Regions from separate parts of the Brevibacillus sp. AF8 genome, predicted to be linked through region 2. Evidence: riboswitches for the same ligand, from Rfam matches in the RefSeq annotation. Region 2 holds a riboswitch; each other region holds the start of a gene.
The links. A riboswitch is a leader RNA that binds a small molecule or an ion and turns the genes downstream of it on or off. The one in region 2 is predicted to bind cobalamin.
Positions count from the first base shown of each region.

Region 1: another riboswitch for cobalamin. It lies ahead of KB186_RS12755 (ABC transporter substrate-binding protein); the one in region 2 lies ahead of nrdI (class Ib ribonucleoside-diphosphate reductase assembly flavoprotein NrdI).
Region 3: another riboswitch for cobalamin. It lies ahead of KB186_RS19620 (ABC transporter substrate-binding protein); the one in region 2 lies ahead of nrdI (class Ib ribonucleoside-diphosphate reductase assembly flavoprotein NrdI).
Region 4: another riboswitch for cobalamin. It lies ahead of KB186_RS17625 (energy-coupling factor ABC transporter permease); the one in region 2 lies ahead of nrdI (class Ib ribonucleoside-diphosphate reductase assembly flavoprotein NrdI).

Region 1 covers NZ_JAGQDN010000008.1:10,700-18,821, forward strand. The annotation lists gene KB186_RS12750 (FecCD family ABC transporter permease) at 1-678, opposite strand, end outside; gene KB186_RS12755 (ABC transporter substrate-binding protein) at 680-1,675, opposite strand; cobalamin riboswitch at 1,832-1,980, opposite strand; gene KB186_RS12760 (MBL fold metallo-hydrolase) at 2,130-3,074, opposite strand; gene KB186_RS12765 (pyridoxamine 5'-phosphate oxidase family protein) at 3,232-3,816, shown strand; gene KB186_RS12770 (MerR family transcriptional regulator) at 3,864-4,622, opposite strand; gene KB186_RS12775 (hypothetical protein) at 4,758-4,928, shown strand; gene KB186_RS12780 (manganese-dependent inorganic pyrophosphatase) at 4,979-5,911, opposite strand; gene KB186_RS12785 (metallophosphoesterase family protein) at 6,055-6,828, shown strand; gene KB186_RS12790 (PepSY domain-containing protein) at 6,858-7,454, opposite strand; gene KB186_RS12795 (GrpB family protein) at 8,056-8,122, shown strand, end outside.
Region 2 covers NZ_JAGQDN010000001.1:437,662-445,783, reverse strand. The annotation lists gene KB186_RS01600 (hypothetical protein) at 1-181, shown strand, start outside; gene KB186_RS01595 (DUF952 domain-containing protein) at 201-551, shown strand; gene KB186_RS01590 (hypothetical protein) at 556-771, opposite strand; gene tlp (small acid-soluble spore protein Tlp) at 896-1,114, shown strand; gene mnmA (tRNA 2-thiouridine(34) synthase MnmA) at 1,254-2,366, shown strand; gene KB186_RS01575 (hypothetical protein) at 2,388-2,717, shown strand; gene KB186_RS01570 (ACT domain-containing protein) at 2,757-3,269, shown strand; gene KB186_RS01565 (alpha/beta hydrolase) at 3,301-4,122, opposite strand; cobalamin riboswitch at 4,293-4,492, shown strand; gene nrdI (class Ib ribonucleoside-diphosphate reductase assembly flavoprotein NrdI) at 4,654-5,013, shown strand; gene nrdE (class 1b ribonucleoside-diphosphate reductase subunit alpha) at 5,000-7,084, shown strand; gene nrdF (class 1b ribonucleoside-diphosphate reductase subunit beta) at 7,140-8,090, shown strand.
Region 3 covers NZ_JAGQDN010000016.1:69,740-77,861, reverse strand. The annotation lists gene KB186_RS19640 (CocE/NonD family hydrolase) at 1-180, opposite strand, end outside; gene KB186_RS19635 (dipeptidase) at 205-1,248, opposite strand; gene KB186_RS19630 (ABC transporter ATP-binding protein) at 1,468-2,280, opposite strand; gene KB186_RS19625 (FecCD family ABC transporter permease) at 2,277-3,335, opposite strand; gene KB186_RS19620 (ABC transporter substrate-binding protein) at 3,360-4,379, opposite strand; cobalamin riboswitch at 4,549-4,748, opposite strand; gene KB186_RS19615 (M24 family metallopeptidase) at 4,765-5,856, opposite strand; gene KB186_RS19610 (alpha/beta fold hydrolase) at 5,981-6,751, shown strand; gene KB186_RS19605 (ABC transporter permease) at 6,807-7,712, opposite strand; gene KB186_RS19600 (ABC transporter permease) at 7,729-8,122, opposite strand, start outside.
Region 4 covers NZ_JAGQDN010000013.1:127,379-135,500, forward strand. The annotation lists gene KB186_RS17610 (spore germination protein) at 1-1,345, opposite strand, end outside; gene KB186_RS17615 (GerAB/ArcD/ProY family transporter) at 1,335-2,435, opposite strand; gene KB186_RS17620 (quinone-dependent dihydroorotate dehydrogenase) at 2,587-3,678, shown strand; cobalamin riboswitch at 3,812-4,005, shown strand; gene KB186_RS17625 (energy-coupling factor ABC transporter permease) at 4,149-4,913, shown strand; gene KB186_RS17630 (energy-coupling factor ABC transporter substrate-binding protein) at 4,910-5,194, shown strand; gene cbiQ (cobalt ECF transporter T component CbiQ) at 5,191-5,988, shown strand; gene KB186_RS17640 (energy-coupling factor ABC transporter ATP-binding protein) at 5,985-6,833, shown strand; gene KB186_RS17645 (hypothetical protein) at 6,889-7,053, shown strand; gene KB186_RS17650 (hypothetical protein) at 7,240-7,734, shown strand; gene KB186_RS17655 (delta-aminolevulinic acid dehydratase) at 7,935-8,122, shown strand, end outside.

The DNA.
Region 1 (8,122 bases), on a different contig from region 2:
CAAGGAACGCGCATAGCTCACCAGCACCATTCCACCGATGACCAAGTACGGAATCAAGACGTACGTAAAGGCCCAGCCCCGAAATGACAGGCTGCCCATCAGCCAGAACACGATCTCATTGACCGTCTGATCGGATAGCGAAACCATAAAGGAAACGAGTGAGCCGAGAAAAGCCTGCACCACAACTCCAGACAAAATCAGGGTCTCTGTTTGGAGCTTTCCTTGCGTGTTTGCGAGTCCGAGTACGATCCATAGACTGAGCAGTCCTGTAAGAAATGCGACGACAGGCGTGCTCCATGCACCCAAAAAGCTGATTTGCAAGCCAAACAGGATTAAAAAGGCCGCTCCGACAGCAGAACCTGATGCCACGCCCATCGTAAACGGATCGGCGAGCGGATTGCGCAAAACTCCCTGAAAGCCCGCTCCCGCAAGCGACAAGCAAGCCCCAATCAAGACAGCCAATACAACGCGTGGAAAACGAACCTTCATGACAATTTGCTCAGATGACTCCGGCCACGTTACGGCAATCCAGTCAGAGAAGCCCGGGATCTGCTGGAGCAGGATGAGCCATACTTGTGAGATCGGAAGTTGTGCCGCCCCCATCGAGATGCTGATGACTATTGATGCCAGCAGGACGAGACAACTGACTCCTCCCCATATGAACAATCGTTTCTTCATTTTATTTCACCAAGTCAGGGTAAATCGCCTTGGCTACTTCGATCAAGCCTTGTGTAATGCGCGGACCAGGGCGGGACAAAATATTTTGGTCCATGCCAAAGATTTGTTTTTCACGAATCGCCTTCATTTTATCCCAACCATTGCGATTCGCGATCATATCCTCCAGCTTGACGCCGGTCTTTTCATCGGTAATTCCGCTCGCATACAAAATGACGTCTGGGTCGTTTTGCAAAATCTTTTCTTCACTGATCGGATTCCAGCCTTGGGTGTCAGAAGCAATATTTGTCGCTCCAGCCAGTGTGATGAGTTCGTCCATGAACTCGCCTTTTCCGACTGTCCAGCCTGGGGAGAATTCCAGGTATACCTTTTTCTTCTGTTCCGGTTTTACATTTTTCACTGCATCTTCAACGTACGCGATGTCTTTCTTCATTTGCGCGACGACTTTTTCGGCTTGTTCCTGTGTATTCGTGATAACTCCCATTGTTAAAACATTGTTAAGGATGTCATCCATCTTTGTCGGATGAGTAATGTAGACGGGCATTCCGAGAGATTTTAGCTTGTCAGCCACTGGCTTCTCCATCGAAATCCCACCGACGACCATATCCGGCGTTTGAGCGAGAATGGCTTCTTCATTCGGTTTGACGACGCCGCCAATTTTCGGCTTTGCCTTCGCCGCTTCTGGATAATCGTCATAGTCTGAGACAGCTACGATCCGATCTTCCAAGCCTAATGCGAACAATATCTCTGTCTCGGCAGGTGATGTTGAGACGATTCGCTCAGGAGCTTTTGCAAAGGTTACTTCTTTTCCAGTCGCATCCGTGACTGTCAATGGATACGTTGTTTGTTTTGCAGGCTGCTCGGCCGCGCTCTCTTGCGGTGTTGTCTGCGGTGCACCTGTTTGTCCACCTGGTGCTGGCTGGCTGTTATCATTACCCGCACAACCCGCGAGGCTCGCCGCTACCAGTAGTGGGATCATGAATCGCAATGAACGTTTCATATGTAGAACTTCCTTTCTTCATGTCTGATTGACTGTACCTTCCAATAAAAAAAGCGACCCTTGCTTCCATTCGGAAATCAAAGGATCGGCACCTCAGGGCAAACAGACAGGATGGTCTGCTTCCTCAAATAGGCCGATCCTTTCCGCGAAGGCAACAGGCACGAAAACAAACAGGCAGGTCTCCTGGCTTACGGCTGAGGAACGAGCCGATTTACAGTGGCGGGACCGCGTCGGATTTTCACCGACTTCCCTTTTCACCCGATCTTTTTAAGAAAAGACGAGGCACCTATTTGCTGTTACGTTTGAAATTGTCACAGTCCATGATTCATCCTACATCATAGCATTCCTTGGATGAAAAAAGAATGACAAACACGTAAGCCAATACTTTCTTGCCTAACTAAAAATGAAAAACGCCTGAACAAAAGGTTCAGGCAAATGTAAAGCTTTTCGCAGGCTACTCTCGTTTGTGCAAATAATCCAGAATGCCCATGGAGCATACTTGCAAATCGAGCTTGAGTACTTCGAAAACGTCGTGGTCACCACTGATGCCTTGTGACTGTAGATGATCCGAGATTCGTTCAAACAGCGTACGAGACAATTCTTCATAGGTTTGTCCAGCAGCAATCGCTGACTCTCCTTCCTCCACAAACACGGGGAGCCACTCACGTATTTGACGGTACACATCATCCACCTGCTCAGACATCCCATAATGACCAAAGTAAATGCGATTTAGCTTGCGTGCTTCAAAACGGCTTAGAGACGCTAGCATGGCATCTGGGTCAAACTGATTCGGCGAAGTAGATGGCAGCACGAGGTGTATGCCATCCTTTTGAAGCTGTGGATAAAGTACACCTGCCGTATCCCCTGTGAACATGCCGCGGCTTACGGGATCGTAGATGCTGAAATGATGATTGGCATGTCCCGGCGAATCCACAAACTCTAACACGCAATTTTCTCCGATCTTCAGTGTATCCCCGTCGCCGCGAATCAAAAGCCTCTCCTCAGAAACTGCCACGATCGGATCGAACAATCGATCAAAATCATCGTGATAAACCGCTCTCGCCCCTGCGATCAGTCGGCTCGGATCTACGAGATGACGTGCACCTTTCGGGTGGACGACGACCTTTGCGTTTGGACAATCCTTCAAAAACAGTCCTACTCCTCCTGCATGATCCAAATGAATATGTGTCACAATGATGTATTTTACTTGTTCCGGCGTATAACCGAGCTTGGCAAGACCGGCCTTGATGTATGGGACGGAGGGGCTTGGTCCTGTTTCGACCAAAGTCAGTTCTTCTTCAGCGATGACATAAGTCCCCGTACGCTCTGGCCAGCCCATATCGAAACCGTCTATTAAATGGATGCGCTCCCCTAAGTAAATAGGCTGTGATGATTGCATGTAAATGCTCCTCCTTTTCAAAAATCATTTTGTTGCGAGAATATTTACACTTTATCACCTATTTGGGAGGCGCTGGTGAAAAACAACACAAAATCTTCATATTTTTATCGTAATATAAGGGCAGTAAAAAAATTCCATTACTTGGAGGGGTGCAAAAATGGGTCAGCTTTTTTCTGAGTTACGACCTGAGCATGAGACGTTTATCAAGAAGCAACGAATGTTCTTTGTTGCCTCTGCTCCAATGGACACAGATGGTCACGTGAATCTTTCACCGAAAGGGTACGATTCTTTTCGCATCATATCGCCTACGGAGGTCGCCTATTTAGACCTGACTGGAAGCGGAAATGAAACCAGTGCTCATCTGCAGGAAAATGGCAGGATTACTCTTATGTTTTGTGCCTTTGAAGGCCCTCCTCTCATCATGCGCCTATTCGGCAAAGGAACGGTTATTCTCCCGGATACGCCTCGGTGGGATGAGCTCGTAAAGGACTTCCCTCTTCTGCCCGGCGCTCGTCAAATCATTTCCGTAAACGTACAGGAAGTAAAGACTTCTTGCGGCTGGGCCATCCCCTTCTATTCCTTTTCAAAAGAACGGGATACCCTTCAGAAATGGACCTTGGCGAAAGACGAAGAGGAACTGCTTGCTTATCAAAAGGAAAACAACGTAGTCAGCATGGATGGCTTGCCAACACCCTTGGGACAAAAGCTTTTCCCCGCAGTAGGTGGGGATAACGAAGCGTAAAACACAAAGAAGCTGCCTTTCTCGCAGCTTCTTTTTTGGAAACCTCTTTACTTGCTCGTATAAATCGCCACTGCATCGCGGAGAAACTCGGCTACACCTGGCTGCTCCTTGTCATAGTAAGCAGTAAAACGCGGGTCATCTACATACATCTGGGCCACACCTGCGTGGGCTTCCTTACTGTAGCTGTCCCAATAAAAACTCAGCCATTGACGGTGAAGATCTGCTGCTTTTTGCGCTAATTCATGAGCAGGGTCGCCTGTCGAAAAAGCCTGCGACAACGTCTCGTGCAGCTCTGCGTTCAATTTCTCCAGCGCGGCATATTGTTCTTCTGTCATGCCTTTGACCTTCTGATTCGATTTTTCGATTCGGTCACTTCCATATTTTGCACGAATTTCTTCTCCGTATTGCGCCTCGTTGTCGTCAATCAACTTTTGCTTGAAGCCTTCAAATTTTTGTTTGTCACTCATCGTTTTGGTCCCCTCTCTTTGTGCTAATGTCAAATCGACATTGGCGATTAACGCATCCAATTGCGCTCGCCTTTCCAGGAGCTTCTCGCGGTGCTCCAGCAGTGCCCGGTCAGCATCAAAGGTTGGTGAATCCAGGATCTCCTTGATTTCCTCCAAGCTCACCCCCAGCTCGCGGTAAAAAAGGATTTGCTGCAATCGATCAACCTCTTGCTGTCCGTAAATGCGATACCCTGACGAATTGATTCTCGCCGGCTTGAGAAGGTCAATTTCATCATAGTATCGGAGCGTCCGGGTGCTGACACCCGCCAGGAGTCCTAGCTTTTGCACCGTATATTCCATGTTCATTCCTCCTGACAAATTGATCGTACACATTTACGGACCGTCAATGTCAAATACATTTTCACAAAAAATTGGCGTTACTTCATTTTCATTATTTGCTAAAATATAGGTAAAGCCATACAAGGGGGGACTTCGATGCTCTATATCATCGGCTTCATTGTAGCTATAGTCGGTGCCGGATGGGGATTAACAGGGCTGCTCAGTCTTAAAGCGAGAGATAAACATGCCATCACCCATTACACTGATGATGCTTATGCCCAGCAAACCTTGTTCCAGATGCATAACAACCCTACCCAAGGCATGTAAAGATAAAAAATGGCTGCCCGCATCGTGTGCATGGCAGCCATCTTTCTTTTTTACAGAGCTTGGAATGTATCAGTCAATACCGGTACGATTTGCTTCTTGCGGGAGACAACGCCCTTCAGAACAGCTTTGTTGTCCACCAATGTTACTTGGTATGCTTTTTCTACTGCTTGTGTTGCACTGCCGAGTGCAATTGCAACAGAATCGTTATTCAAGATATCCGTTACAACAAATACAAACAGGTCCAAACCTTTTTCAGCGATGTTTGCGTTCATAGCTGCTTCCAGTTCGCTTTGGCGTGCAAGTACATCATTGACATCCACTGCATTAACTTGTGCGATTTCTACTTTCGCATTGCCCATTTGGAACTCTTTTGCATCCAATGTGAGCAATTGTGCGATTGTTTTGTCGCTCAGGTCTGCCCCCGCTTTGAGCATTTCCAGGCCGTATGCTTCCAGATTGACACCCGCGATTTCAGCCAGCTCATGAGCAGCCGCTACATCTTGCTCCGTGCACGTTGGGGATTTCAACAGCAACGTATCCGAAATGATAGCAGAAAGCATCAAGCCAGCCATCTCTTTAGGAATGTCTACGCCGTTTTCTTTGTACATTTTCTTCAAAATGGTAGTCGTGCATCCAACCGGCTCGGCACGGAAGTAGAGAGGATTGCTCGTCTCAAAGTTCGCAATACGGTGATGGTCGATCACTTCTACCACTTGCACTTGCTCAATGTCATTCGCGCTTTGTTGGCGCTCGTTGTGGTCTACAAGGATCACTTCATTAACTTCATTCGCCACTGTCTCTACGAGACGCGGTTCTTTTACTTGGAAGTAATTCAACACAAATGCCGTTTCGCTGCTGATTACACCCAGGCGTACAGGCTCTACATTTGCGCCCAGTTTTGTTTTCAAGTCAGCATACACAAGTGCTGAACAAATGGAATCTGTGTCTGGATTTTTATGACCGAAGATTAGTTTTTTTTCCATCATCCATACTCCTTAATCGTAATTTGGCTTCCAAATTATACCACAGCTTAGCGGATATGCCCAAGATACATTATAGGTTCAAACTCGGTCGTTGGAAATAAGGTTTTGAAGAACAATCCGTAATGAATGGGAGGCGAAATAAAATGAGAGTGGCAGCTTTATATGACATTCACGGGAATGTACCTGCCCTACATGCAACATTGGCAGAACTCGAAGTTGTGAAGCCTGATCTTATTGTCATCGGGGGAGACACCATCTCAGGCCCAATGCCCGTCCAAACACTTGAAATACTCTTCCAATTGGAGACACCTGTGCAATTCATTCGTGGTAATGGCGATCGTGAAGTACTCCTCACTTTTGACGGTGAGGCTCAGGCCTTGGAAATGTCCGATTCTGTGCGGGAAATCACGTCATGGGTTGCGGAGCAATTGAGCCGCTCTCATCGTGACTTTCTGTCGCAGCTCCCTCTTACCTACACGTTAACACGCGAGAATTATGAGGACGTACTTTTCTGCCATGCCATTCCCACCAATGATGAAGATATTTTCACCCCACTCACTCCTGATACAGTTGTGGCCACTTACTTTGAGCGGACGCTGCAACGAATCGTCATCTGCGGTCATACGCATGTCCAATTTGAACATCGCCTTGGCGATCTGCTTATCCTCAATGCAGGAAGTGTGGGCATGCCGTTTGCCAACAAACCAGGGGCATATTGGTTACTTCTTGATGGTGACAGCTACGAGCATCGCTTTACACCCTATGACGTAGAGGCTGCTGCAAAACAAATCGCTTCCACGAACTATCCACAAGCTCAGAAGTTTGCCGAAGAGAATGTCCGAAAGATACCTACGGCTCAAGAAGCAATGGAATTTTTAGAGGCACTTGCACAAAAAAACCGGCCCTCTGTTTATTGAGGGTCGGTTGAGAAGGATAGCTGCCTAGATTAATCGTCCCAGTCTACATCCAATACAGCGCCTGTTGTAGCGGAAATCTCCAAATCGACTTCCTGTCCTTTAGCCGTTTTCACTTCTACTTCATACACATAGTGGTTATCATCATCATCCAGCTTCATGGATTTGATGGTGCCGTTCACTTTAGCCAGCGCGATTTTTTTCGCTTGTTCTACACTGATTTTCACCGGTTGTTTTTCCCACTGATCGTCGTTGTCGTCGTCATGATCATCGTCGTCATCGTGGTCAACTGTTTGCCACACATCGCCAGTCATCGCGTCGACGTACACATCAATCTCTTGCTGCTTATTTCTGATCTCTGCTTTGTATACGAGGAAACCGTCCTCTTCGTCCAGCGTCCATTCGATAATGGTACCAGGCTGTACATCCCGAACTTTTTTCAGTGCTTTTTCAGGTGTGATGCGCACAAGCTTCGCCCAGTTGTGTTTCACATCATCGTCGATTTGCAGGTACACGGCAGAAGTGTTCTTTTGCGGTACACTGTAGGATTGGTTGCTATGTGCAAAGGCTGTTACGCCAAGGCTCCCTACAATCAGTGCTCCTACCATGGTCATGACTACTTTTTTCATATGATCTCGCTCCTTTTTTCGACTGGGTTTGTTTGATCTCCTTTATCATAAAAAGGACAGATGAAGGAAAATAAAGAGAGAGATTAGAAATTGATGAGAAAATAGAAGAGACCTCTCACAGCATTCATAATTGCCAGGGAGCCACAGCGATTAACAAAAAGAGCGCGTGTTTTCTACTGGCAAAAACGAACCATACTGCCTTTAAATCGACGCAAATGAACCATTCGCGCTTTTGCGTGCCCTCCGCTTTTTTCCGTATAATGAAAGCAATCGAGAGGACAACAGTCGACTCGATGACATACGAAAGAGAGCGTGAATGGCAGTGTAATACATATCGTTTCTAATTACTTTCTATTTTTTCTTACATGAGAAGGAGAAACGATTTTTCCGTGGAATCACCACTTTTGAAAAACATCTTTTTTTGAATCTATTTTTTCGTCACTATGCATACGGTTGTCATGTCCGTTATGACTTTGGAAGTGAAAAACCCAGCACGTATTCAATTGGCAGCACAAGCAACACAAGCTATCTCCTCTGCCAATACGGAATCAGGCAATCGGAAATGAAAAAAGGCACTCTACTAATCTTGTAGAGTGCTTCAGTGCATCCAGCTATTGACCGCCATCTGGCTTTTCGCGACTACTTGCGTGCTCATCCTGATGAAGCCA
Region 2 (8,122 bases):
TGTCTACGATGGTGAAATAACGGGTGAGGTACCTGACCGCGATCCGCAAGCAAAGGATGCCTGGGTGGATTTGCACTCTCTGCGTAACTTCGTTCAATGGCGATATGATCAGGGACGAATGGAGCAGATGTTCTATGATAAAGCTATGCGTCACCTAAACAAAGCAATGCCAAAAAAATAATCGAAACCGGAGGAGAAACATGCAAGACAATATTATTTACTGCATGGTGCCAAAAGCATACTGGGAAAAGTGGATGGACAAGGATCACTACTTGCCGCGCGATTACGAGCAGGAAGGCTTTATTCACGCGACGAAAGGGGACGAGCTGCTTGAAAAGGTAGCAAACCGCGTCTATGCACAGTTTGACGAGGAGTTGTATGTACTCGTTGTCGATGAAACAAAAACGACTTCGGAAGTCAAATACGAGGCTGCGAAGGACGGGTTGCTGTATCCACACATCTATGGACCGCTGAATCATGATGCGATTGTGGATATAAAGAAAATGAATCGGATAGACGATCAGTGGCGTCTGGGAACGTCCATCCGCTAATCTTCTACCAGCTAAACCACTTGAGTAGCGCAAGCACTTCTTGGCGCTTAGCCTCAGGGAGCTTGTCGAGTCTGCGCAAGAGAAGATCGATTCGCATGCGCTGTTCCACTTCGGATTCCGGTACCTTTTGTCCCTTCACCCATTGACGTTTCAGGCGGACTGGATCTGTATCAGAGATGATCCGAAGCAGCTTTCTTTCCAACAAATCTAAGGAAGCCATAGGTGAAACCCTCTTTTTCGTTTAATCCGTTTCTTCTATTATAACACGGGTACATAAAGAAACCATGATTGGCGCACAATGGTAAAGGTGTTGAATATAACCCTTTGTAGGAGGCGTATCGATTATGGCGAAGCCGGATGACCGTTCTGACAACGCAGAAAAACTTCAACAGATGATTTCCAATACGGAAGAGAACATTCGTGAGTCCGAAGATTACCTGACGGCTCATGCTGGAGAGATTTCTGCAGAGGAAAAATCAACCCTCGAAGCGAAAAATCAGCGTCGTGAAGAAAGCATCGAGGGATATCGCGCGGAAATCAAGGATGAATCTTCGCAGGCATAACCTTGCTATCAAACGTCTGGCGCCACCTATGCGTCAGGCGTTTTTTCATTCTATCGGGCAAAAGTGCAACAAAACATGATTTGTTTTGCGAAACATGGTAATCTGTAAGGGTACAAATTGAATAAGAGGAGAAAGACTTATGAAGCGACCAGAAGATACACGCGTCGTTGTCGGCATGTCCGGCGGAGTTGACTCCTCCGTGACGGCTTACCTGCTTAAGCAACAGGGATATGACGTCATCGGCATCTTCATGAAAAACTGGGATGATACCGATGAATTCGGCCACTGCACGGCGGAAGAAGACTTCCAGGATGTCCGGCGCGTCTGTGAACAGATCGGCATTCCATATTACACGGTAAACTTTGAAAAAGAATACATGGACAAGGTATTCCAGTATTTTTTGGATGAATATAAACGAGGACGTACACCGAATCCGGATGTCATGTGCAACCGTGAAATCAAGTTCGGTGAGCTTCTCGCCAAGGTCATGGATCTGGGGGCGGATTATATTGCTACCGGCCATTACGCGCAGGTCAAGTACATCGATGGCGAGTACAAGCTGATTCGCGGCGCTGACAACAACAAGGATCAGACTTACTTCTTGAATGTACTGGGCCAAGAACAGCTTTCCAAAACGATGTTCCCGATCGGTCATCTTCCGAAACCGCAAGTAAGGGAGATTGCAGAGAAAGCAGGACTTTATACAGCGAAAAAGAAGGACAGTACTGGGATCTGCTTTATTGGGGAGCGCAACTTCCGCGAGTTCCTGCAAAACTACTTACCTGCCAAACCAGGAAATATTGAGACCGTAGATGGAGCAGTCATCGGTACGCACGACGGACTGATGTACTATACATTGGGTCAACGACAAGGCTTAGGGATTGGCGGAGGTCATGGCACGAGCGGACAGCCTTGGTTTGTTGTAGACAAAGATCTGGAACGGAATGTCCTGATCGTTGGTGAAGGCTCTGATCATATCCGCCTGTACTCGAAGAGTCTCTTGGCGACCAACGTGAGCTGGGTCAGTGATAAGAAGCCTTCCGAAACGTTTTCTTGTACAGCCAAATTCCGTTATCGTCAGCCAGATCAGGGAGTAACCGTTCACCTGCTGGAGGATGGCAACGTAGAAGTTGTATTTGATCAGCCGCAAAAAGCAGTGACACCTGGTCAGGCTGTTGTCTTCTACGATGGAGAAGTATGCTTGGGTGGAGGGACGATTGACAAGGTACGCTTAGTCGATAAAGAGAACTAAGATAGACGGGGGAAGCACTCGGTGGATGCTACGAAAAAATCAAAAGTGATTATCGTTTCATTTTTGGCGGGAGCAGTTCTCTTGGCGATCATCTCTTATTTCGGGATGGCCTCCATGGGTAAAGAGCATATGGCGACGATCCAAAACGTCATCAAGGAGAACGGCGGGGTTGTAAGCGCGGGTGGAGTGACAGCGGTTCCGCTGGAGGAAAGTCCTTTTACCAACAGCGGAAAAGGCAATACCATTTACCGAATCCACTTTACGAAAGATGGGCAAACGTTGACGGCTTGGTATCGTGCCGATAACGAATCCTCCATCAAGAAAGAGCCGGAAGCATGGATTCTACCGTAATAACAAGGATAAACCTGACTGGGAGAGTGAAGGCATCACATGACCCAATATGCTGGACTGCGTGAGCTGGCTGAACTGATTCGAAGACTCGAGCCAGAGTTAGCGGGTGCACAATTAAGTATTCTTGCTCATGAGAATAAAGAGGAAATCGCAACACTGCTAGTGGAAGGACTCGGAATGAAGGTTCCTGTCCAACACAGCTCCGGCGAATATGCGAATCATTTGGCGATTTTGCGTGTTGGAGCGAACAAGTACACCTTTGCGCAAGACTGGAGAGAAGTGTACATCAGTGAAATCAACTACTGTGCGTGTCGCATACCTCCAGGGGCCCATGGATTGTTGGTTCACCATATCGATTATCCAGGCGTGATTTATGATGTCTCACGAAAACTGGCCGAGTATGAAATCAATGTTTCCAAGTTGAATGTATCGCGCGAGCAAAAAGGGAAGAATGCCCTGCTTGTCTCTGTGACTGATGAAGAGATTACACCGACGATTGTTTCCGCCATCGAAGAGCTGCCCCAAATCACCAGAGTGTTATCACTACAGTAAGCAAATCATGATAAACAAAAACTGCCCGTTTTTAGCGGGCAGTTTTTTTCGTAGCGAATTTGAGTCCATAGCTAATGAGGACTGGCAAAACGGACGAATGATTTTCGTCAGCAAATTCTTTAAAGGAAGCCTTGATTTGACCTTTACCCATGGAGGATAATCGTACGACCATCGCCAGGGATTTTTCTTTGACCAAGAACCGGCCATCGTTTTCCAACTCCCCAATGCTGAGGAGCGCATGGACGTCGAGATCATCTGTCAGCAGCTTCGGTAATTGACTCTCCTTCGCAAGCAGCACGCTCTCATTCCAATGAATCGAGGGACTGCCAGCTATATAACGTTGAAAAGCATGTGGTTTGGTCAAAAGTACATGCAAAACAAACAAGCCACCTAGCGAATGTCCAATAATCGCTTGCTGCGTCCGATCGATGGGGAAGTCATTTTCAATGCTAGGTTTGAGCTCCTCCTCCAAAAAGGTGAGGAACTGTTCCGCTCCCCCCATCTGAGGCCACTCTGTACCACTTGGGTTGCAAGGAAGCTCTGAGGCTGGAACTTCATATGTGTAATCAAAGAAACGGGCAGGATGGTACGGACCCTCCGTTGGATAGCCAATCCCGACGACGATAGCAGGATACACACCAGTTCGTTCAGGGTCACGTGATTGTATCCGTATCGCTTCGGTCATGGTGGCAAAAACAGAGTTGCCGTCTAGCAAATATATGACGGGAAAACCTGATTCCGGAGCGGGATCAGCAGGTATACTTACGAAAATGTGATAGTCTCGCTCTTGATAGGTCATGTTTTTACTGTATGAACGAGGAATGACGACAGGTTGATAGTCGGTGCTTTTCATGAAGGCTACTCTCCAATCTCCCCAAGGCTAACCAGCACGCACAAAATCTATTATATGAACGAGAACCAGAGATTGGCAATAGCCGAAAAAGGAGAATAGTTAGTTTTCGAAAAGAGCCCATACTGAGCTTGACTCCTACGATATATTGAGGTAAAGTAAGTTTTACCAACTACATATTGATGCGGTAAGGTGTTTGCCAGCCAGATTTGGTAGACTTAATAGGGAAGTCGGTGAGAATCCGACGCGGTCCCGCCACTGTAATGAGAGAGTTCCATTTGCGAAAAAATGCCACTGATCCTGAAGGATCGGGAAGGTGTAAATGGAGCGATGATCCAAAAGCCAGGAGACCTGCCTAACCGCTTGCACTGTTTACCCTACGGGAGATAGGGAAGTGTTCGAGCGCTCAATTCGCATTGGCGAATTGCTAGATGGAAGTCATCACGCGCATTCGGCATGTAAACGTCGGATGCGCTTTTACTTTGGCTAAATAACATACATACAGAGTAAAAATAGTAGGATAGGATGAGGGACATGCTAATCGCTTATGATTCAAAAACAGGAAACGTCCGAAGATTCGTCAACAAAATTAATTTGCCACATGTGGAAATTAATCAAGATATGGTGCTGGACGAGCCATTCATTTTGGTCACATACACGACGGGATTCGGACAAGTGCCGGAGAAGGTGGCGACGTTCCTGAAGCGAAATCATGTCCATCTGCGCGGAGTATCTGCCAGCGGCAACCGCAACTGGGGAACCAGCTTTGCCAAAAGCGCGGATACGATCGCGAGCCAATATGGCGTTCCGGTGATTTCTAAATTTGAACTGTCCGGTACCGGCCGTGACGTGGAACAATTTACGAGTGGGGTGGCAGCAATTGCGGCATATTGAACTGAACAACGAACTGATGCAGCGTGGCAACGACGGATTTTATCAACTGGAAAAGGATCGGGAAGCGGTTGCGGTCTTCATGGAAGAAGTGCAGTCCAACACGATGACTTTTAACAGTGTCAAAGAACGCATGGACTATTTGATCGAGAATGACTTCTATGAGAACGTCTATGAAACATACACGGTTGAGCAGGTTGATGAAGTTTTCCGTTTGGCCTATGACGCTGATTTTCAATTTGCTTCGTATATGGCTATCTCCAAATTTTATAAAGATTACGCCTTGAAAACGAACGATAAATCGATGTACTTGGAGCAGTATCCAGACCGGGTGGCCGTTGTGGCACTGTCCCTTGGACAAGGTGACTTTGAGCTCGCCAAGCGTTTAACAGTATCCATGATGGACCAACGTTTGCAACCAGCGACACCAACTTTCCTGAACGCAGGCAAAAGCCGCCGCGGAGAAATGGTCTCCTGCTTCTTGCTCGAAATGGATGATTCACTGAACTCTATCAACTTTATTTTGGGCACTTGTATGCAGTTATCCAAAATTGGCGGCGGGGTAGCCGTGAACCTGTCCAAGCTCCGCGGACGAGGAGAGCCGATCAAAGGCGTCGAGGGCGCGGCAAAAGGTGTCATGCCAGTCCTCAAGTTGTTGGAAGATGCATTTTCCTACGCGGATCAAATGGGCCAACGCAAAGGCTCAGGTGCAGCGTATTACAACATTTTCGGCTGGGATATCAACGAGTTTCTCGATTGCAAAAAGATCAATGCAGATGAAAAAGCGCGCATCAAAACGTTGTCCATCGGCCTGATCGTACCAAACGTTTTCTACAAGCTGGCTGAGGAAAACAAGCCACTGACTGTGTTTGCTCCGTACTCCGTGTACAAAGAATACGGCGTGCATCTGGATGATATGGACCTCGATGACATGTACGAGGAGCTCCTGGCAAACGATCGCATCAAGAAAAAGACCGTGATGAGCGCACGCGAGATGTTGACCAAAATCGCGATGATCCAAATGGAATCAGGCTATCCGTACATCATGAACAAAACGAATGCGAACAACAATCATGCCCTGAAAGATCTCGGCTCGGTGAAAATGTCCAACCTGTGCACGGAAATCTTCCAGCTGCAGGAGACTTCGACGATCACCAATTACGGCGAGATGGACATCATCCGTCGCGATATTAGCTGCAATCTGGCATCTCTCAATATTGTCAACGTGATGGAACGCAAAATGATCCGTGAATCTGTCCACGAAGGAATCGAAGCCATTACAGCCGTAAGTGACATGACGCGTGTAGAAAACGCTCCAGGCGTTCAAAAGGCTAACCGCGAGCTGCACTCAGTAGGTCTCGGTGCGATGAACCTGAACGGTTATCTGGCAAAGAACAAAATCGCTTACGAAAGTGAAGAAGCGAGAGATTTCGCCCGTACGTTTTTCATGATGATGAACTTCTACTCCTTGGAAAAAAGCATGGAAATTGCCAAGGAAACAGGCAAGACCTTCTTGGGCTTTGAACAATCGGAATATGCAAAGGGCACTTATTTTAACAAGTACGTGACGAATGACTACAGCCCACGGACGGAAAAAGCAAAGCTTCTCTTTGAAGGAATGCACATTCCGACGCCAGAGGATTGGGCGGAGCTACAGCAAAAGGTGCAAAAGCATGGCGTTTACCATGCGTATCGTTTGGCGATTGCACCGACACAGAGCATTTCCTACATTCAGAATGCGACTTCTAGCGTGATGCCAATCGTTGAGCATATCGAAACGAGAACGTATGCCAACTCTACGACGTATTACCCGATGCCGTACTTGTCGCAGGAAAACTATTTTTACTACAAATCGGCATATGTGATCGATCAATTCAAAGTAATTGATCTGATTGCCGAAATTCAAGAGCACATCGACCAAGGAATATCGACTGTGCTGCACGTGAACAGCAACATTTCAACCAGAGAACTGGCTCGCTATTACATTTACGCAGCGAAAAAAGGTCTGAAGTCACTCTACTATACGCGTACGAAGCATTTGACTGTAGAAGAGTGCATTAGCTGCGCGGTTTAGTGAACGCGATTCATAAAAGGAAAAGCATCAAGCAAAAAGAGAAGAGGAACGCCATATGAAAGCAGTCAATTGGAACAGGCCGGACGACGATTTTACGATGACGTTTTGGAATCAAAACATCATGCAGTTCTGGACGGATGATGAGATTCCGCTATCAGATGACAAGATGGCCTGGATGGAGCTCAGTGCAACTGAACGGGACACGTATAAAAAAGTATTGGGCGGTCTCACCTTGCTGGATACGGTTCAAGGTGGAGTAGGGATGCCGAAAATCATGGAGCATGTCGATGGACTGCAAAGAAAAGCGGTTCTCGCCTTCATGGGCATGATGGAGCAAATCCATGCCAAATCGTACAGCAGTATTTTTACCACGCTGGCATCGACAGAAGAGATTGACGGTATTTTTTCGTGGGTAGAAAATAATCCACATCTGCAAAAGAAAGCGGCCCTCATCTCGAAACGCTATCAAGAAATTGAGAAACCGAAAGATTTGTATATGGCGATGGTAGCGTCCGTCTTCCTGGAAAGTTATCTGTTTTACAGCGGCTTCTTCTATCCGCTCTATTTGGCGGGTCAAGGAAAGATGACAAGCAGCGGGGAAATTATCGATTTGATTGTTCGCGACGAGAGCATCCATGGACTCTATGTCGGCGTTCTCGCGCAAGAAGTCTATCAAGGTCTGAGTGTGGTCGAGCAGACCGCAGCAAAAGAGGAGCTGTATGCCCTTTTGCATGAGCTGCAAGAAAATGAAGAGGCCTATACGACTTCGTTGTATACGGAAATCGGATTGGCTGACGAGGTTCATGCCTACGTGCGCTACAACGCGAACAAGGCATTGATGAATTTGGGGCTGGACCCGCTTTTCCCGGAGGAAGAAGTGAACCCAATCGTGCTGAACGGAATTCGTACGCAGACGAAGCAGCATGACTTCTTCTCGAAAAAAGGAAATGGTTATGTCCGCACGCTAAACGTAGAACCATTGACGGACGATGATTTTAGATTTTAGTATGACAAAAAATGGAATCTGTGTTACTGTAT
Region 3 (8,122 bases), on a different contig from region 2:
TGGCAACTCGTAGGTTGCTTCCCCTTCAGCCAGTAGTAAAAACGGACCGTCAACCGCACCACCCGTATCCCAACCTGTGCTCCGATGCCAAACTTCCCCATCCTCAAAGCGTATATCAGCTACCTTGATGCCAGATTGATAATAGCCAAAAAAAGCTTGTTTGTGCCCAGTCTGTGCCACCCGTCATTCCTCCTGTTACCTGATCTACTTCCACACTTGCTGATACACTCTGAGGAAATTGCCACCCAAGATTCCTTCGATCTCTGCATCGGTGTATCTGCGCTTCAATAGCTCACGCGTAATTTCCGGCAGTGACGCATGGCCTTTTACTACGTCAAATGGCATCTCTTTCGTTTTGGCAATCTTGTCCAAGGGCAAATATTTCGTCAAATCATCGCACAGGTCTAAGCCAATACCGATGTACCTTGCTCCGACAAGCTTTTTCATATAGTCAACATGATCAATCAGTCTCTCGATAGTTGAGTCGGCACTGTTAGTCGCTGTAAACATGCTACACGCATTCAACCCGACGAGTCCGTCCTTTTCCGCAATTGCTTTGATCTGTTCATCTGTCAGATTGCGCATTGTCGGCACGATTGTTCGACTGTTGGAGTGAGAAGCGATCACCGGTTTTTCTGCGATCTCCATCACGTCCCAGAACCCTTCGTCATTCAAATGGCTCACATCGATGACGATACCCAGTTTTTCCGCTTCCTCGATAAGACGAACACCGAAATCGGTGATGCCTCCTTTTTTCCCTTCCCGAACCGGTGCAAAAAAGCTGCCGTCCCCAGCAAAGTTGCGCCGACTCCAAACCAGCCCCATCATCCGTACTCCGAGCTCATAAAAGACACGCAAGAGACTCAAATCGTTATGCAGTGGCTCTGCCCCTTCCAACGACAGAATGAACGATACTTTTTGCTCCGCTCTTGCCCGTTGCAAATCACCCAGATTTTTGGCGATGACGATGTGCTCGGGAGACTCTGCCGCCTCTGCATGCAAAGCACTGATCTGGTTGAGCGCCTTGCGAAGACTCATCTCTGGTACAAAAGCATCCTCGACGAACACGGCTGCCACAATGGAATGCACGCCACCCTGCTGGAACCGTGGCAAGTACTCCGTCTCGATCATTTTGGTTCGACCATATCCACGCTGAATCTCCACATCCATCAGCAGATCAAAATGCCCATCGAAAACGTGAACACCGTCGTGAAATTTGCGCGCCTGTTCTCTCGTTACTTCCGTCATACGGGTCATCTCCCATCTTGTTCTATGAATTTTCTGATCGAAATAAATTTGGCTATATCCAACAAATTCGCGACGTATTGCACGGCTCCTCTGATCAATAAGAGACCCTTTCATCTAACTGGTGGAAAGATTGAATTTTCTGCCGTCGGCTTAACAAAAAAGGACGCCGACTAGGCATCCCCCTCTTATGAAAATCAAAGAAACTCAACTTGCACCCTATTAATTGGCTCCACTCATTACCTTCTGGATAGGTGGCTTTACACGGATCGCTTCCGAGTAGAAATACACATGCTTTTTTCCTGTAATAGGATGGGTCATCACTTCTGTTTCTACTCCGAAAACATCCCGGATCAGATTAGGTGTCAAGACCTCCTCTGGCGTTCCCGATGTAACGATTTCCCCCTCACAGATTACGTACAGCCGATCACAGTACATCGCTGCGATATTGAGATCATGCAGCGAAGACAAGACCGTAATCCCCAACGTTTTGACGAGATCCATGACCTGCAACTGGTATCGAACATCCAAATGATTCGTCGGCTCATCAAGAACAAGAAACTGCGCTTGCTGCACCAAAGCTCTGGCAATCAGCACTCGCTGCTTCTCCCCACCGGATAAACTGAAAAAGCTGCGATCAGCGTATGTATGCATCCCTACCCGCTGTAGTGCATCTTCACAAATCCGAACGTCTTCCGCGTCATCGGACTGAAATAGTCGCTTATGCGGGGCACGTCCCATATTCACGATTTCGGTCACCGAAAAATCGAATTCGACAGAGGTCTCCTGCCGTACTGCCGCCATTCGCTGAGCGTTTTGGCGTGAGGTTAGCTTGTATACGTCGTCGCCATCGAGTGAGATCCATCCCGAACGCGGCTTCAGTACGCGATAAATGCTTTTTAGCAACGTGGACTTCCCACTGCCATTCGGCCCGATCAGCCCCACAAACTCTCCAGAGCGCACCTCCAGACTGACGTTGTGCAGGATTCCCTTTTTCACCAGTTCGACCGATATATTCTCAACCTGCAAATTCATCGTCCGCTACCTCCAAAGGAATAAGAACTCCGCAGCATCAACCAGATAAAGAATGGACCTCCACACAATGCTGTCAAAATACCAATCGGCAGCTCTTCCGGTGCAAAGGCAAGCCTGGCAACTACATCAACCCAGATGAGAAAGATCGCGCCAAACAAAGCGCTGACAGGCAGGACACGTCTGTGATCTGATCCAACCATTACACGGACGATGTGGGGCATCATTAATCCGACAAAACCGATTGATCCCGCGATGGACACGATCACACCCGTAAGCAGTGCCGTGATCACCAGGAGAAGCTTGCGGAATTGTACCGTATTCACCCCCAATGTCCCCGCTGACTCTTCGCCCATCAGCATCGCATTGAGCGAGCGGTATTGGGCCATTAAAACGATGAGACAGATGACGACAATCATTGTAGGGATCGTCAGGTACTCCCATTTCCCGCCAGCCAGACTGCCACTTAACCAAAACAGAACCGTCCCAATTCCATGCTCATTTGGCGCTGAAAAAACAAGCAGACTGGTAATGGCCGACAAGATCGCAGATATCGCAATTCCAGCCATGAGCAGGCGTACCGTCGAGTTTTGTCCACCAATACGGGATAGCGTAAAAATAAGAATGATGGACACAAGGGAGCCTGTAAAAGCGCCAAAGGATAGCGCATACTGCCCGTACATGCTGAATGCTCCAAAAATAATTACCGAGGTAGCGCCAACCGAAGCACCTGAAGATACGCCTAACACATACGGGTCAGCCAGGGAGTTGCGAACCAACGATTGAATCGCTACTCCCACGACAGACAGACCTGCGCCGACGATTGCCCCCAAGAGTACACGAGGAAAGCGAATATCCCAAATAATCGTTTGCTCACCTTTGGACCAATCCACTTCGATCCATTGGGTCAACATCGGAATTTTTGATAAGGCGATTTTCCATACCGTAGTCGGCTTAATCTCTACTGATCCCAGGGTAACTGCGAACGTAATCGAGAGGAAAAGTCCGACCAGTAAAGTAATGATGATATAAGGTAACTTGATCTGTTGCAGTGCTATTCCCTCCCTTAAAAGGGGCGTACTCTATTTGAATTTATCCGGGTAGAGTCCTTCCGCCAAAATTTTCAGCGCAATCGGTGCTCGAACACCTTCAGAAGCTGCGGACAAAGGCAATACCATTAGTCGTTGATTTTTAATCGCCGGGATATCCGCCAATTCTTTTTTACTCAAAAGGAAATTGCGTTTTTGCTCGACGGTTCTGTCCCCGTAATCTACGATAATAATCACGTCTGGATTGCGACTTACTACTTGTTCCCAACTTACCTCTGCCCACCCCTTTTGAATATCGTCAAAAATGTTCTTACCGCCTGCATTTTTGATTAAGGATGTCATGTAGTTGTTGGCTGCTGTGAATGGTTTATCTTCCCCGTTGTCGTACACGAACACTTTTAGTGGCTCGTCAATCTTGCCAATTTTGCTCATGGTTTGATCCATTTCACTCTTCATTTTATGGATCAAATCATTGGCTTTGTCCTCCACACGGAAAATGCGTCCAATGTTCGTAATGTCCGCAAACACATCGTCGATAGTCGGACCAGGCATGCTAGATGACGCTTGCAGATACGATTTGATGCCAACCTTTTCCAAATCTTGCATCGATCCTACGCCCTTCTCGCCGAATCCACTTTTCCATCCGGCGTAGACAAAGTCTGGGTTCGCTGCCAGCAGCACTTCTTTCGTAGGATACTTGTCAGACAGTACCGGAATCTTGTCGTAATCTGCTTTTAACTCAGGAAGGATTTTATCATCCAGGTAAGCAGTTCCGACCATTTTATCAGCAAGGCCCAATGCCAGCATGATTTCGGTGACGTGCTGGTTCAAAGTCACTGCACGCTCAGGTGCTGTTGGATAAGTCATTTCGATACCATTATTGGTTAGTGTTACTGGCTTGCCTTCTGCTGCTGGAGCAGCTGTTTGTTCTGTTTTGGCTGGAGCCTGTGTTGTCGTAGTGGAGCCGCATGCCGAAACCAAAAGCATGGCAGCTGTCATAATACCGAAAGCTAGTCCTTTTATTACTGTATGCGTTTTGTTTGCCTTCATCATCTGTAATCCTCTTTTCTGTTTGGAAATGATGGCTTGAACCAAATCCTCCACAAAAAAGCACCCCCCATTTCAATCGGGAGGTGCATGACAAACGTAGATATAACTATAAGCAGGCATAAAGGCGCCCTTTCATAGACTGCTTCCACATCTGCCCCATCCTCGTGGGTCGATTGTATAGGATCGCATGGCAGGTCTCCTGGCTTACGGATCAACACACCCAGCTACCTTCCCATTTTTTGTCTTCCAAAAAACAGTGGCTATTTGCTAGGCACTCCTCGTTACAGTGGCGGGACCGCGCCGGTTTCTCACCGGACTTCCCTTTTAAGCTGACGGCATATGCCATCCAGCACCATTCGATACGTATTCAATTTTTATGATTTCTTCATTAGTTGATGGAAGTCAGTTTTTTCGGGAACTGCGTGAGTATTTCAACGCCCGTTTCCGTAACCAATACATCGTCTTCAATCCGCACGCCGCCTACACCTGGCAAATAGATGCCCGGCTCGATCGTAAAAACCATCCCTGGTCGAAGCACTTCTTGGTTCTGGCTGTGAACAGATGGATATTCATGTACGTCCATCCCAAGTCCGTGCCCAAGACGGTGCATGAAGTATTCACCGTAGCCTTTTGCAGTGATGACATCGCGAGCGGTTTTATCCAAATGCGCAAAGGTCACACCCGGACGAATCTCAGCAATTGCCGCTTCGTTGGCCGCCAATACCGTCTCGTAAATCTCTTGCAGCTGGGCACTGATCTCGCCTACAGCAAAGGTACGAGTAATATCGGATACATATCCGTTTGCAGCTACTCCGATATCAAACAAAAGCAAGTCGCCTTCTTGCACCTGGCGGGTTCCTGGCTTTCCGTGTGGAAGTGCCGACTTCTCCCCTGCCAATACCATGGACGTAAAGGATGGGCCTTCTGCGCCCAAGCGCTTCATCTGGAATTCCAGCTCAGCTACGATTTCTGTCTCGGTCATGCCTTTCTGAACTTTCTTCAGGGTCTCCCGCAAGGAATCCTCGACCAACTGAACAGCGTGTTTCAGACGATCCACTTCATCCGCGGATTTGATCAAACGCATTTCACGGAGAGGCTCTTCCACGTCCACATAGCTTGACGCCAGAACAACTTGTCCAAGTGCTTCATAGCGCTCGACAGTCATATGACTTTTCTCAATACCGAGCTTCGCCAAGTTCGCTGGCAACACTTGCTTGAGAATTTCATACGGGTTTTGGATATCCGTATGTGTATGGATATCTTGAACGAACGAAGCTTCTGCCGCTGCTTCACGATCAAGAGCAGGTACAATCAAGGAAGGCTTTCCCTCAGCAGGAATAACAAGACCCATAAAACGTTCATGCGGGTCAGTAAAAAATCCGGTCAAATAGTAGACGTGCTTGGGAGAGGTAATCAACACCGCGTTCAGCTCTTGCTCTGTCAAAAACGTGTGGAGCTTCGAAATGCGCTCTTGAAACAACTTCTTCACCCTGCTTTCACCAATTATTCTATTGCGAGAATACCACTTCCCCATCAAAAAAAGAAGAGTTCAATTGAAAAATCTCCCTTGGATCGGACAACCTATAAGTGGGGTGAAAATGAAAATGGAACAAATACTCGTCCATCAGGATGGCAAACAGTTTGCTTTTCACATATCAGGAAAAGGCCAGCCGTTATTGTGTATCCATGCGCCATGTATCGGCTCTATCAATTTTGTTTATCAGCAAACACTCGCAGATACATATCAGCTCATTGTCCCTGATTTACCCGGACATGGCGACAGTTCTCCGATGGAGAAGCCCTTTTCCATTGGGGAGTTGGCAGAACGGCTCCATAAGCTGATCCCGGCACTCGGCATTGAGCGTCCCTTTATTTTGGGCTACTCCCAAGGTGCCTCTATCGCCCTTGAATATTGTCTTCGCTATCCTGATCATGCACAAGGCGGTATACTCGTGAGCGGATTTTCCGAAGTGAATGACCTGTATTTACATGGACGATTTTGGATGGCCCAGGCGTTGTCGATGCTTCACGGAGTTCCTCTTCTTGCCCGTTCCATTGCTTCCTCACATGTCGATAACCCAGAAATGCGCGAAAAATGGACGGCACACGCCTCCAAAACAGATCCTACTAGCGTGAAATACCTTTACGCTGCCGGACATCGATATCAATGTACAGAGCGCCTGAGCAACATCCAGCTTCCGATTTTACTTGCCTATGGCGAACGTGATCAACGGATGCACCATTATGCGCAGACGCTTAGCATGAAATTGCCAAAAGCAAGACTCGAAATGATCCCGAACGTAAAGCATCAAGTCATCACGAAAGCTGCTCCTGCTTTCAATCAGTTGTGCCGCACCTTCATGGAAGAAGAATAAACAAGAAAAGACAGAAGGACGGCATCACATTCCCTTCTGTCTTTTTGCGATTGGACTAGCTTTTCATCCGCGGGTCAAGTGCATCGCGCAGGCCGTCCCCAATCAAGTTAAAGCCGAGAACGGTCAGCATGATAGAGAGCCCCGGAAAAATAACGGTCCATGGTGCTTTCTGAATGTACTGACGTGAATCAGCGAGCATTTTTCCCCATTCTGGTTCTGGCGCTTGTGCTCCCAGTCCAAGAAAGCCAAGTGCAGCTGCTTCGATAATCGCTGTTGCGATCCCCATTGTCCCGGTCACAATGATTGGTGCGAGACTGTTCGGCAAAATATGCTGCATGATAATCCGGGAATTTTTCATTCCGATTGCCCGTGCCGCCATGACGAATTCTTCTTCCTTCAAACTCAATACACGGGCACGTACTAGCCGTCCAAATGTCGGAATGTTAATAATCGCAATGGCAATCAAGGCGTTTTGCAAAGAAGGCCCCAAGATGGCAACGACAGCGATTGCCAAAAGAATACTTGGAAATGCAAGCATAATATCAAAGAGACGCGAAATGATCGTATCAATCCATCTGCCATAATATCCTGCCAAAAGACCGAGCAAGGTCCCTGCGAGAACGGAGCCAATGACAGAGAACGTCCCTACCCACAGGGAGATTTGTGCCCCATAAATAACGCGACTAAACACATCACGACCATTGTAATCTGTTCCAAACCAATGCTCTTCGGAAGGGGGCTTGTTTTTCATTACGAGCTGACCTTCGTCGTACGGATACGGAGCAATCCATGGAGCTAATACCGCCACAACAATGAAAAACAAAATAATCCCGAAGCCCACCAACGCCAGCTTGTTTTTTCGTAGTGTCCTCCATGCATCCTTCCAAGGAGAGACTACTTCTTCTTGCTTCACTTTTAAAGGTACTACCTGATCTTGTGGTTGTAATTGTGGTTGTGCCATGTCTCTTCGTCCCTCCTTAGCGATATTTGATGCGAGGATCGATATAGGCATACAGAAGGTCGACCAAGAGATTGATCAGGACGAAAATCGTCGCGATCACAAGGATACCGGATTGGATAACCGGATAGTCACGGTTTCCAATGGCGGTCACAATATAACGACCGACACCTGGCCATCCGAAGATCGTCTCTGTCAAAACAGCTCCACCCAGCAGCAACCCTGTTTGCAAACCAATTACCGTCAAAACAGGGATCATTGCATTTTTCAGCGCATGCTTGTACACGACCCAAAACTGTGTCAGCCCTTTTGCACGAGCGGTTCTGACGTAGTCGGCACGCATGACTTCCAGCATGCTCGAACGAGTGATACGTGCAATGATCGCCATCGGGATCGTACCTAATGCAATGCCT
Region 4 (8,122 bases), on a different contig from region 2:
AAAAACTGGTCATGGACTTGAATAAAACAATGAACAGGGTGGACAAGGAGTTGGATGAACCCATCAAAATATACGATCTGCCAAAGGAGGTCAAGGTGGACAAATAGTATACGATGGCAATCATCCCGAGGATAAAGCCGTACATGCCGATGGTTGCGGAAAGGAAGAAAACAGCGAAACGTGCCACGGTAACGGCTCCGCTTAATGCCTGGTTGACCAGTGTAAAGGAGGCAACGACTGTCAAGGAGCCGATAAACAGCATTGAGGGCGATGTCAGTCCTGCACGAATGGAAGCATCCCCGATAATCAGTGCGCCGACTAATGCTAGCGTCTGCCCGACGTTTTTGGGCAAGCGGGCACCTGCCTCGCGCAGAAATTCAAAGATAAACAAGATGATAAATAGCTCCATTGGCGCGGAAAATGGCAGCCCTTTTCGGCCTTGTGTAACGGTAGCGAGCAATTGAAAAGGAAATTGCTCTACATTATAAGCGGACAGCGCAATCCAGAAGCCAGGCAGAAAAATCGCGATCCAAAATCCACCCAAACGCAGAATGCGTTCCAACCATACATAAGAAACCGGATACTGATCATCTTCGGGAGATTTGATGAGTTCGAGCAAGGTAACCGGTGCTACGATTGCCAAAGGTGAGCCGTCTACCAATACGACCACTTTCCCTTGCAGCAGCATGTAAATTGCATAGTCAGGACGTCCCGTATAATCAACTAACGGAAACAGCGAATGAGTATTGTCACTGAGTAATTTCTCCAGGATAGCGCTATTCAAGATTTTTTTTGACCGACAATTGAGGAGCCTCTCGCGCATCATCTCCACGAGATCCGAAGATACTCCATCTGTGATATACAGCATCGCAACTCTTGTACGCGAGCGTGTTCCGAGAATAAAAGGCTCATAGGCCAGGGTAATGGTTCGCATACGCTTGCGAATGAGAGCTACGTTCGTGGAGAGATCCTCGACGAAGCCGTCGCGTGGACCTTTGATCGATATTTCTGTATTGGCTTCCTCAGGACCGCGCTCTGGCCGATTGGAGATATCCCAGGCGAATGGCGGGGAGTCTCCGATGAAAATCAGCAAATCTCCTGCAAACAGTCGCTCCACCCACAACTCTGGATTCGTAAAAAGCGGGAAAAGAGGCAAGGAACGCAAATCACCAATAGCCAGGAATCGCTCCAATTGCGGCAATGCCGTATCTTGTAATTGACGAACGTCTGCAAGTCCTTCGCAATAAAGCATCAATACAGGCTGGTCCTCGGTTGTGACTGTTCGCATAAAAACGACGTCCGCACAATGCGCGAATTTTTCCCGCAGTTCCTCTTCAAGGGTCATGGCCTATTCCCTCCTGTCTGGATGGCTTGCGCAGAGTAACCAGCATGAGTGCGAGAGTAATCACAACGATAATGACTAGGTAAAGCGGATAGTATACGTGCGTCAGAAATGATACGAACTGCATGTCGCTGTATGGGAGGCTGGTAAAGGCGATCATGCTTCCGCCTAGAAAAATCATCATGAATCTGCGTTCTTTTTGGGTACGGATGGTGAGTAAATCTCCCAAGAGCAGCAAGCAAATCGTGATGCGTATAAAAGCCCCAGCGAGCCATTGGAAAATGGAGAAAAACTCCATGTTCTCGATGTCTTTTCCAATCGTGAGTAGCCGCCATTGCTCAAATGCCGGAAAGCGTTGGCGCGCAGACTCTATAGGTCCAAATTCCGCAATAGCCCCTGTCAACGGACTGAGTGTCAGCAGAAGCGTGATGCCGAGCATGACCAAAAAGTGTACGAGGCGCAAGGGCTTACGTACATGAGGTTGGAGCAATAGCAGCAGAAACATCTCTGAAATACCGCCGCCTACATAGAGCATCCCGTGAAGAAGAGGACCATACCCATGCTGGAAAAGCGGCAACAAAAGACTATAATCCTTTTTAGGAATATTGCCAAAAGCGATGAAAAATCCGAGCAAAACCACGACAGGCAACAAGATTCCTGCTGTGATTCCTACGGAGGTTATTCCCCCGATAGACGCGAGTATGCATAAACCCATTAAGGCTAATGCGGTCACCCACTCGGGTGTTCGAGGCAAGTAGTTGACGGTCGTCCATGTCTGGGTATCGATTAGATTGGTTAGGGCCATCATGTACAGGCAGACCATGATCGGGGTGAGCAACAGATGGCTGACGATTTTTCCTGAGCGTTGCGCAAGCCATTCATGCAAAGACTGTTGCTTCGTACTTCGATTAACCACAAACAGCAAGTACGCCCAGAAGGAAAAAGGGATACCGGCAATCAACACGCTCAACCAAGCATCTCTTCCGGCTTTACTCAATAAGAGGGGGATAACGGTTACGTGGTTCGTAATGCCGATCGTCAGCATCATCACCATAATGGCTTGACCAATCCCGATTTTTCCGTCCACTTTCATGAAAGACTTATCCCCCTGTGCGTGGTGGTGCTGTTAGGATTTGCCTGCTTGGCTGGAAATATGTATCACGTATAAAGGTTACATCCTCCCGAAAAAGTATGGTATTCTACTATGAGGTAAAAAGGTAGAAACGGAGTAAGGAGTGCAGCCGATGTATCAGCTCATAAGAAAATATCTGTTCCAGCAAGATGCGGAAGAGATTCACGAAAAGACAATTGGTGCCTTAAGGCTGGTGGAGGATTCTGCTCCAGGCAAAAGCATCCTGAAGATGATCTATCAGGTAAAAGACCAGCGGTTGGAGAATAAGCTGTGGGGAATGACGTTTCCGAATCCAGTCGGACTTGCAGCCGGTTTTGATAAAAATGCAGAAGTCTACCATGCGTTGGGTGCCCTTGGTTTTGGATTTGTGGAAATCGGGACATTGACGCCGCAGGGGCAGCCAGGCAATCCGAAGCCCCGATTGTTCCGATTGCCGGAACATCAAGCTGTCATTAACCGAATGGGCTTCAACAATCATGGTGCGTATTTGGCTTCCCAGCATTTGGTCGATTACGCATACTCAGATGTTCCGATTGGGATTAACATTGGGAAAAACAAAGTAACGCCGAATGAAGAAGCGGCCGTCGACTATAGCAAATGTATGGACATGCTCTATGCATACGGTCACTATTTCGTCATTAACATCAGCTCTCCGAACACCCCGAATCTGCGTGACTTGCAGGAAACAGAGAGCTTGCGTCATTTGGTGCGTGCAGTAAGGGAAAAGGCAACCGAAATGGAAGCGCGTTCCATCAAGAAAAAGCCGATTTTGTTGAAAGTAGCGCCAGACATGTCAGATGAGCACATGCGCGATGTGGTTCACGCTGCTGTAGAAGAAGGCATTTCCGGAATTATTGCTACCAATACGACACTGTCACGCGAGGCGGTTTCCGGACATCGATTTGCCGAGGAAGCGGGCGGCTTGAGCGGAAGACCTCTTACAGAGCGTTCCACGGCTTGGGTGAAGGAGATTTATCAAGAAGTAGGAGATAAGGTACCAATTATTGGTGTCGGCGGTATTTATAACGGGGAAGACGCCTACGCGAAAATCCGGGCAGGAGCTAGTCTCGTTCAGGTGTATACAGGGATGATTTATCAGGGCCCAGGTATCGCCAAGCAAATCAACAAAAAACTGCTGAAGCTCATGCAACGCGATGGCTTTAAACATATTAGTGAAGTGATTGGCGTAGACGCAAAAGAATAGATAGAACAAAGTATGCATAGGTCGATGGCTCCGTTTGTAAGGGTCATCGACTTATGCGTTTTCGCTTATATTCTTCCGATTTATGTAGTGATCCGGTATAATGATGTGGGACAAACATGAATTGTCAGTCAATTGCATATAGTCGGCGTTAGGTGCCTTTATGTGACGCATAAAGGGTAACAGGGAATCGGGTGAAAGTCCCGAGCGGTCCCGCCACTGTAACCAGGGAGCTCTCTTTGAGAAGGAAACCACTCATTTTCGTATGGGGAAGGACAAGGAGCGCATGGATCTGGAAGCCAGGAGACCTACCTAGTAGCCACACCCACAGAACCTTCGCGGAAAGGAGCGGTGAATACGAGGCAATGAGGCTGTCTAGTCAGTCTGTTGTTTTGTGTGCACATCTCGTCCATTGATGGATGGGATTTTTTTGTTTGGAGGAAAGAACGAAAGTGAGTGAAGGAGGAATGAACATGAATCGATCTCGTCTCGTATCTACTTGTCTGATGATCGCGGGCTTCGTCCTGTATTTTTTGCTCAATGAACCTGAGACAGGACACGCGATGCACATCATGGAAGGGTATTTGCCTTTATCCTGGGCCTTATTTTGGTGGGCTGTCTTCTTGCCATTTTTTATTCTTGGGATTCGCTCGATTAACAAAATTGTAAAAGAACATCCCGAAATGAAGCTCCTAATTGGCGTTGCAGGAGCGTTTGCCTTTGTTTTATCTGCACTGAAAATCCCTTCGGTTACAGGCAGCAGCTCTCACCCGACTGGAACGGGCCTCGGTGCCATTATGTTTGGACCTTTTGCGATGTCTGTGCTAGGGAGCATGGTGCTCTTGTTTCAAGCCCTGCTATTGGCGCATGGAGGTTTGACTACGCTAGGGGCGAATGCTGTATCTATGGCAGTGGTAGGACCAATGGTGGCATACGGAATCTATCGGTTGATCATGAAAGTGGCAGGAAGCCAGCGACTGGCGGTTTTTGCGGCGGCGGCTTTGGCTGATCTCGCTACCTATGTAGTGACTTCGCTTCAACTGGCACTCGCATTTCCAGCTGAATCTGGCGGAGTGTTGGCCTCGTTTGCCAAATTCGCAGGAATTTTTGCATTCACGCAAGTACCGCTCGCCATCAGTGAAGGTCTGTTGACCGTTCTTGTTTGGAACTGGTTGTTATCTTACAACGCAAAAGAGCTTACACAGCTTCGTTTGCTCAAACGGGAGGAATCGCTGTGAAAAAAGGATGGAACTGGCTTTTACTCATTGGAGTAATCGTACTGGCTATTGTCCCGCTGTTGCTGGTTCAGGATTCGGAATTTGGCGGCGCAGATGGCGTGGCAGAGGAAGCGATCAAGGAAATCGCCCCGAACTACGAACCGTGGTTCCAGCCGCTGATAGAGCCGCCAGGGGGAGAGACGGAGAGTCTATTGTTTGCGGTGCAGGCGGCGTTGGGAGCGGGAGTGGTTGGCTACGCCGTGGGCTTGTACAAAGGCCGGTTGGATAAGCGGAAAAAATGAACGGACTGCAGCTTGATTCTCTCTCTTATCAAAACAGGCTGAAACGTCTGCCGCCTGCTCATAAGCTATTACTGGCGAGCGCATTGTTACTGCTCGTCCTGGTAGGACATGTATGGATGCAGATGGCTGTCGCTGTGTGGATGACGGTATGGGTAGTGGTGTATGCCCGGATTCCTGTCCGTATCTATTTTACCTTTATGATCGTGTCGCTCTCGTTTTTCGCTGCGGGGCTTCCTGCTCTACTGGTTGAAGGGGCGAGAGCAGGAGAAGTGCAGGTCCAGGTCGCGGCAGCATGGGAGCTGGGTTCTTATGTGCTCTATGTGCCGATGTCGTCCTTCAGTAAAGCTTGGATCTTGTTTTGGCGTACCATGGCGAGCTTATCCTGCTTTGCTTTCATTTTGTTTACCGTGCCGTTTGCTGAAATTTTGCAGGTGCTTCGCCGGCTACGTATGCCTGTCCTTGTAACTGACTTATTAATGATCATGTATCGGTTTATTTTTGTGTTGGTAACGATTTCTCATCAGCTCTGGATTGCCCAACGTTCGCGCGGAGGTCATCGCGGCTTCCGAGCGACGCTTCGGGATGCAGGGGTTCTCGTTGCGCAATTGTTTGTCAGAGCAATGCGCAAATACGAAGCCTTGCACAAAGGAATGGCGGCTAGGGGCTTTGGGGAGAGCATGCAGGTGCTCTCGTTTCATACCCACTCCCGCTCGCGCCGCTATGAGTGGGAGGCAATCGCAGGCTGTATGCTGCTGGTGCTGCTTGAGTGGTGGACAGGAGGTTGGCGGTTATGACATCACGGTTGTTGGAGTTCATCGATTTGCAGTACACGTATCCGGGAGGGCGGGGACCTGTCCTGACAGGGCTGTCCTTATGGATTCCTGAGGGGAAGAAATGTGTTCTTTTGGGACGGAATGGCTGTGGGAAGTCGACTTTGTTCTTGCATGGAAACGGAATCATCGAGCCACAGCAGGGACAAGTGCTGTGGAAAGGAAAACCGCTTGTCTACAAACGAGCCGCATTGCAAGAGATGACGCAAAAGGTGGGCTTGGTCTTTCAAGATCCCGAGCATCAGTTGATCGCAAGCACGGTCGCAGAAGATATATCCTACGGTTTATGCAATCAGAAGCTGCCTGTGGAAGTAATCCGGGCAAAGGTAGAAAAGGTGCTGGATGCATTCGGGTTGAGAGAGCTGGCAGAAACTCCGATTCATCATTTGAGCCTGGGACAAAAACGGAGGCTGGCGCTCGCGGGGGTCATGGTCATGGAGCCAGAGCTTTTGCTATTGGACGAGCCTACTGCGTATTTGGATCGCTATCAGACCAAAAATTTGCTGCGGGAGCTCGAAGCCATTCACCGGCAAGGAACAACTGTTTTGATGGCAACACACGATATGGATATTGCCTTTGAATGGGCCGAGTGGATTTGCATCATGGATGCAGGCAGGCTTGTGTTCGCGGGAGATCCGCAGGAGGCATTGGAAAACAGAGCCATGCTGGAGAGCCTTCATCTGGGTATGCCGTTGCTCGTTGATGTGTGGGAGGCACTGCCTGAGCAGTGGAAGCGCGAGTTGGGCGGACATATTCCGCGTTCGGTGAATGAACTGCGTGAAATGCTCCGTGTTCAGCGGGTGTGGTGAATGGAGTGGGCGCTTTCGGGTAAGCTAACCCCAAAAAGCCATGGAGGTACGCAGTATGGAACATGACTCTGTCTCGAGTTCATCTGTCCCAAATCATCAGGAAAAAGGAGTCCCTCGCCAAGTAAAGGATGAATTGATGTATCAGGTGTTGGAGAAAGACATGACCACCGCTGAACAGGAAAAGAAGATAAAGGATGATTACCTAAAAGGAAAGGCGTAAATTTGCGCCAAGAAGCCCTTCTCGCCACAAAAAGGCGTGAAGGGCTTTTGGACGTCTTAGGTAAGAGAGGGATTTGATTCTCGCTGAAAAAGTAAGAAGATTTGTACGGATTTTGTAGGGATATGTCATTTCATCACGAATAACGTAAAGAAGGCACTTACTTACAATGGGAGAAGTGATGAGGTTGTGATTTCAACTTTGAATAAGACGCTATGCGTTCAGCAACTCGTAGAAAAGTTAAGAGACAAGCAGCTTCTTCATGTACCAATCGCTGATCTTCGAGAATCCAATAAAGCGTTGTATGAATACGTCAATGAGCTCAATGACTCGATTGCGATCATTCCGACCACGATTAATTCTGTCATTACAGGCGTCATCCGCTTCCAGGAAGGGTATTTTATTACCTTGGGCATGCTCATCTGGAAAGACGCCAACAAAAAAGGGGCATTCAAAGAAGGGACGTTTCTTTTTTACAAGCATGACGCTCATGATTCGATTGAGGATTGCGTTCATGTTACCAATTCCATCGAGAATCACAATCTGATGGAAAGCCTATTCTTTGCGTGCTGCGAGAGCAAGGATGGCGATTCCGTGCTTTCCTATTCGCATATCGAGCATGCGATCACATACGGAGAGCTGTATCGTGATATGAAGACCAAAATCAAAAAAGGGTTTGCGTAATGAGGGAAACTTTACATGCCAAGTTTTGGGTGATATACTACTGAAAATTTATAAAATATTCCAATTGAAGAGGAGTTTTCCTACTTGATGATTATGAAGTAACGTCTTGCTATTCACCAGTTGGCCCGACCCCCTCCACGTAAATGGTTTTGTTTTCCTACAAATAAAAACCACTTACAACCAAATGGAGGAATATCACGATGAGTAAACCTGAAATGAATGTTGCCTTAGTAATTGGTCCGGATACGGATTTGGATAGCCAAGCAATCCGAAATACACTTGAGTATTTTGGAGCTCGAGTCTTTACGTACTGGATTGGTCGACCAAACGATTTGATTGATGTATTGAATGGTACCGACCTTTACCCAAATACCGATATGATTGTTCT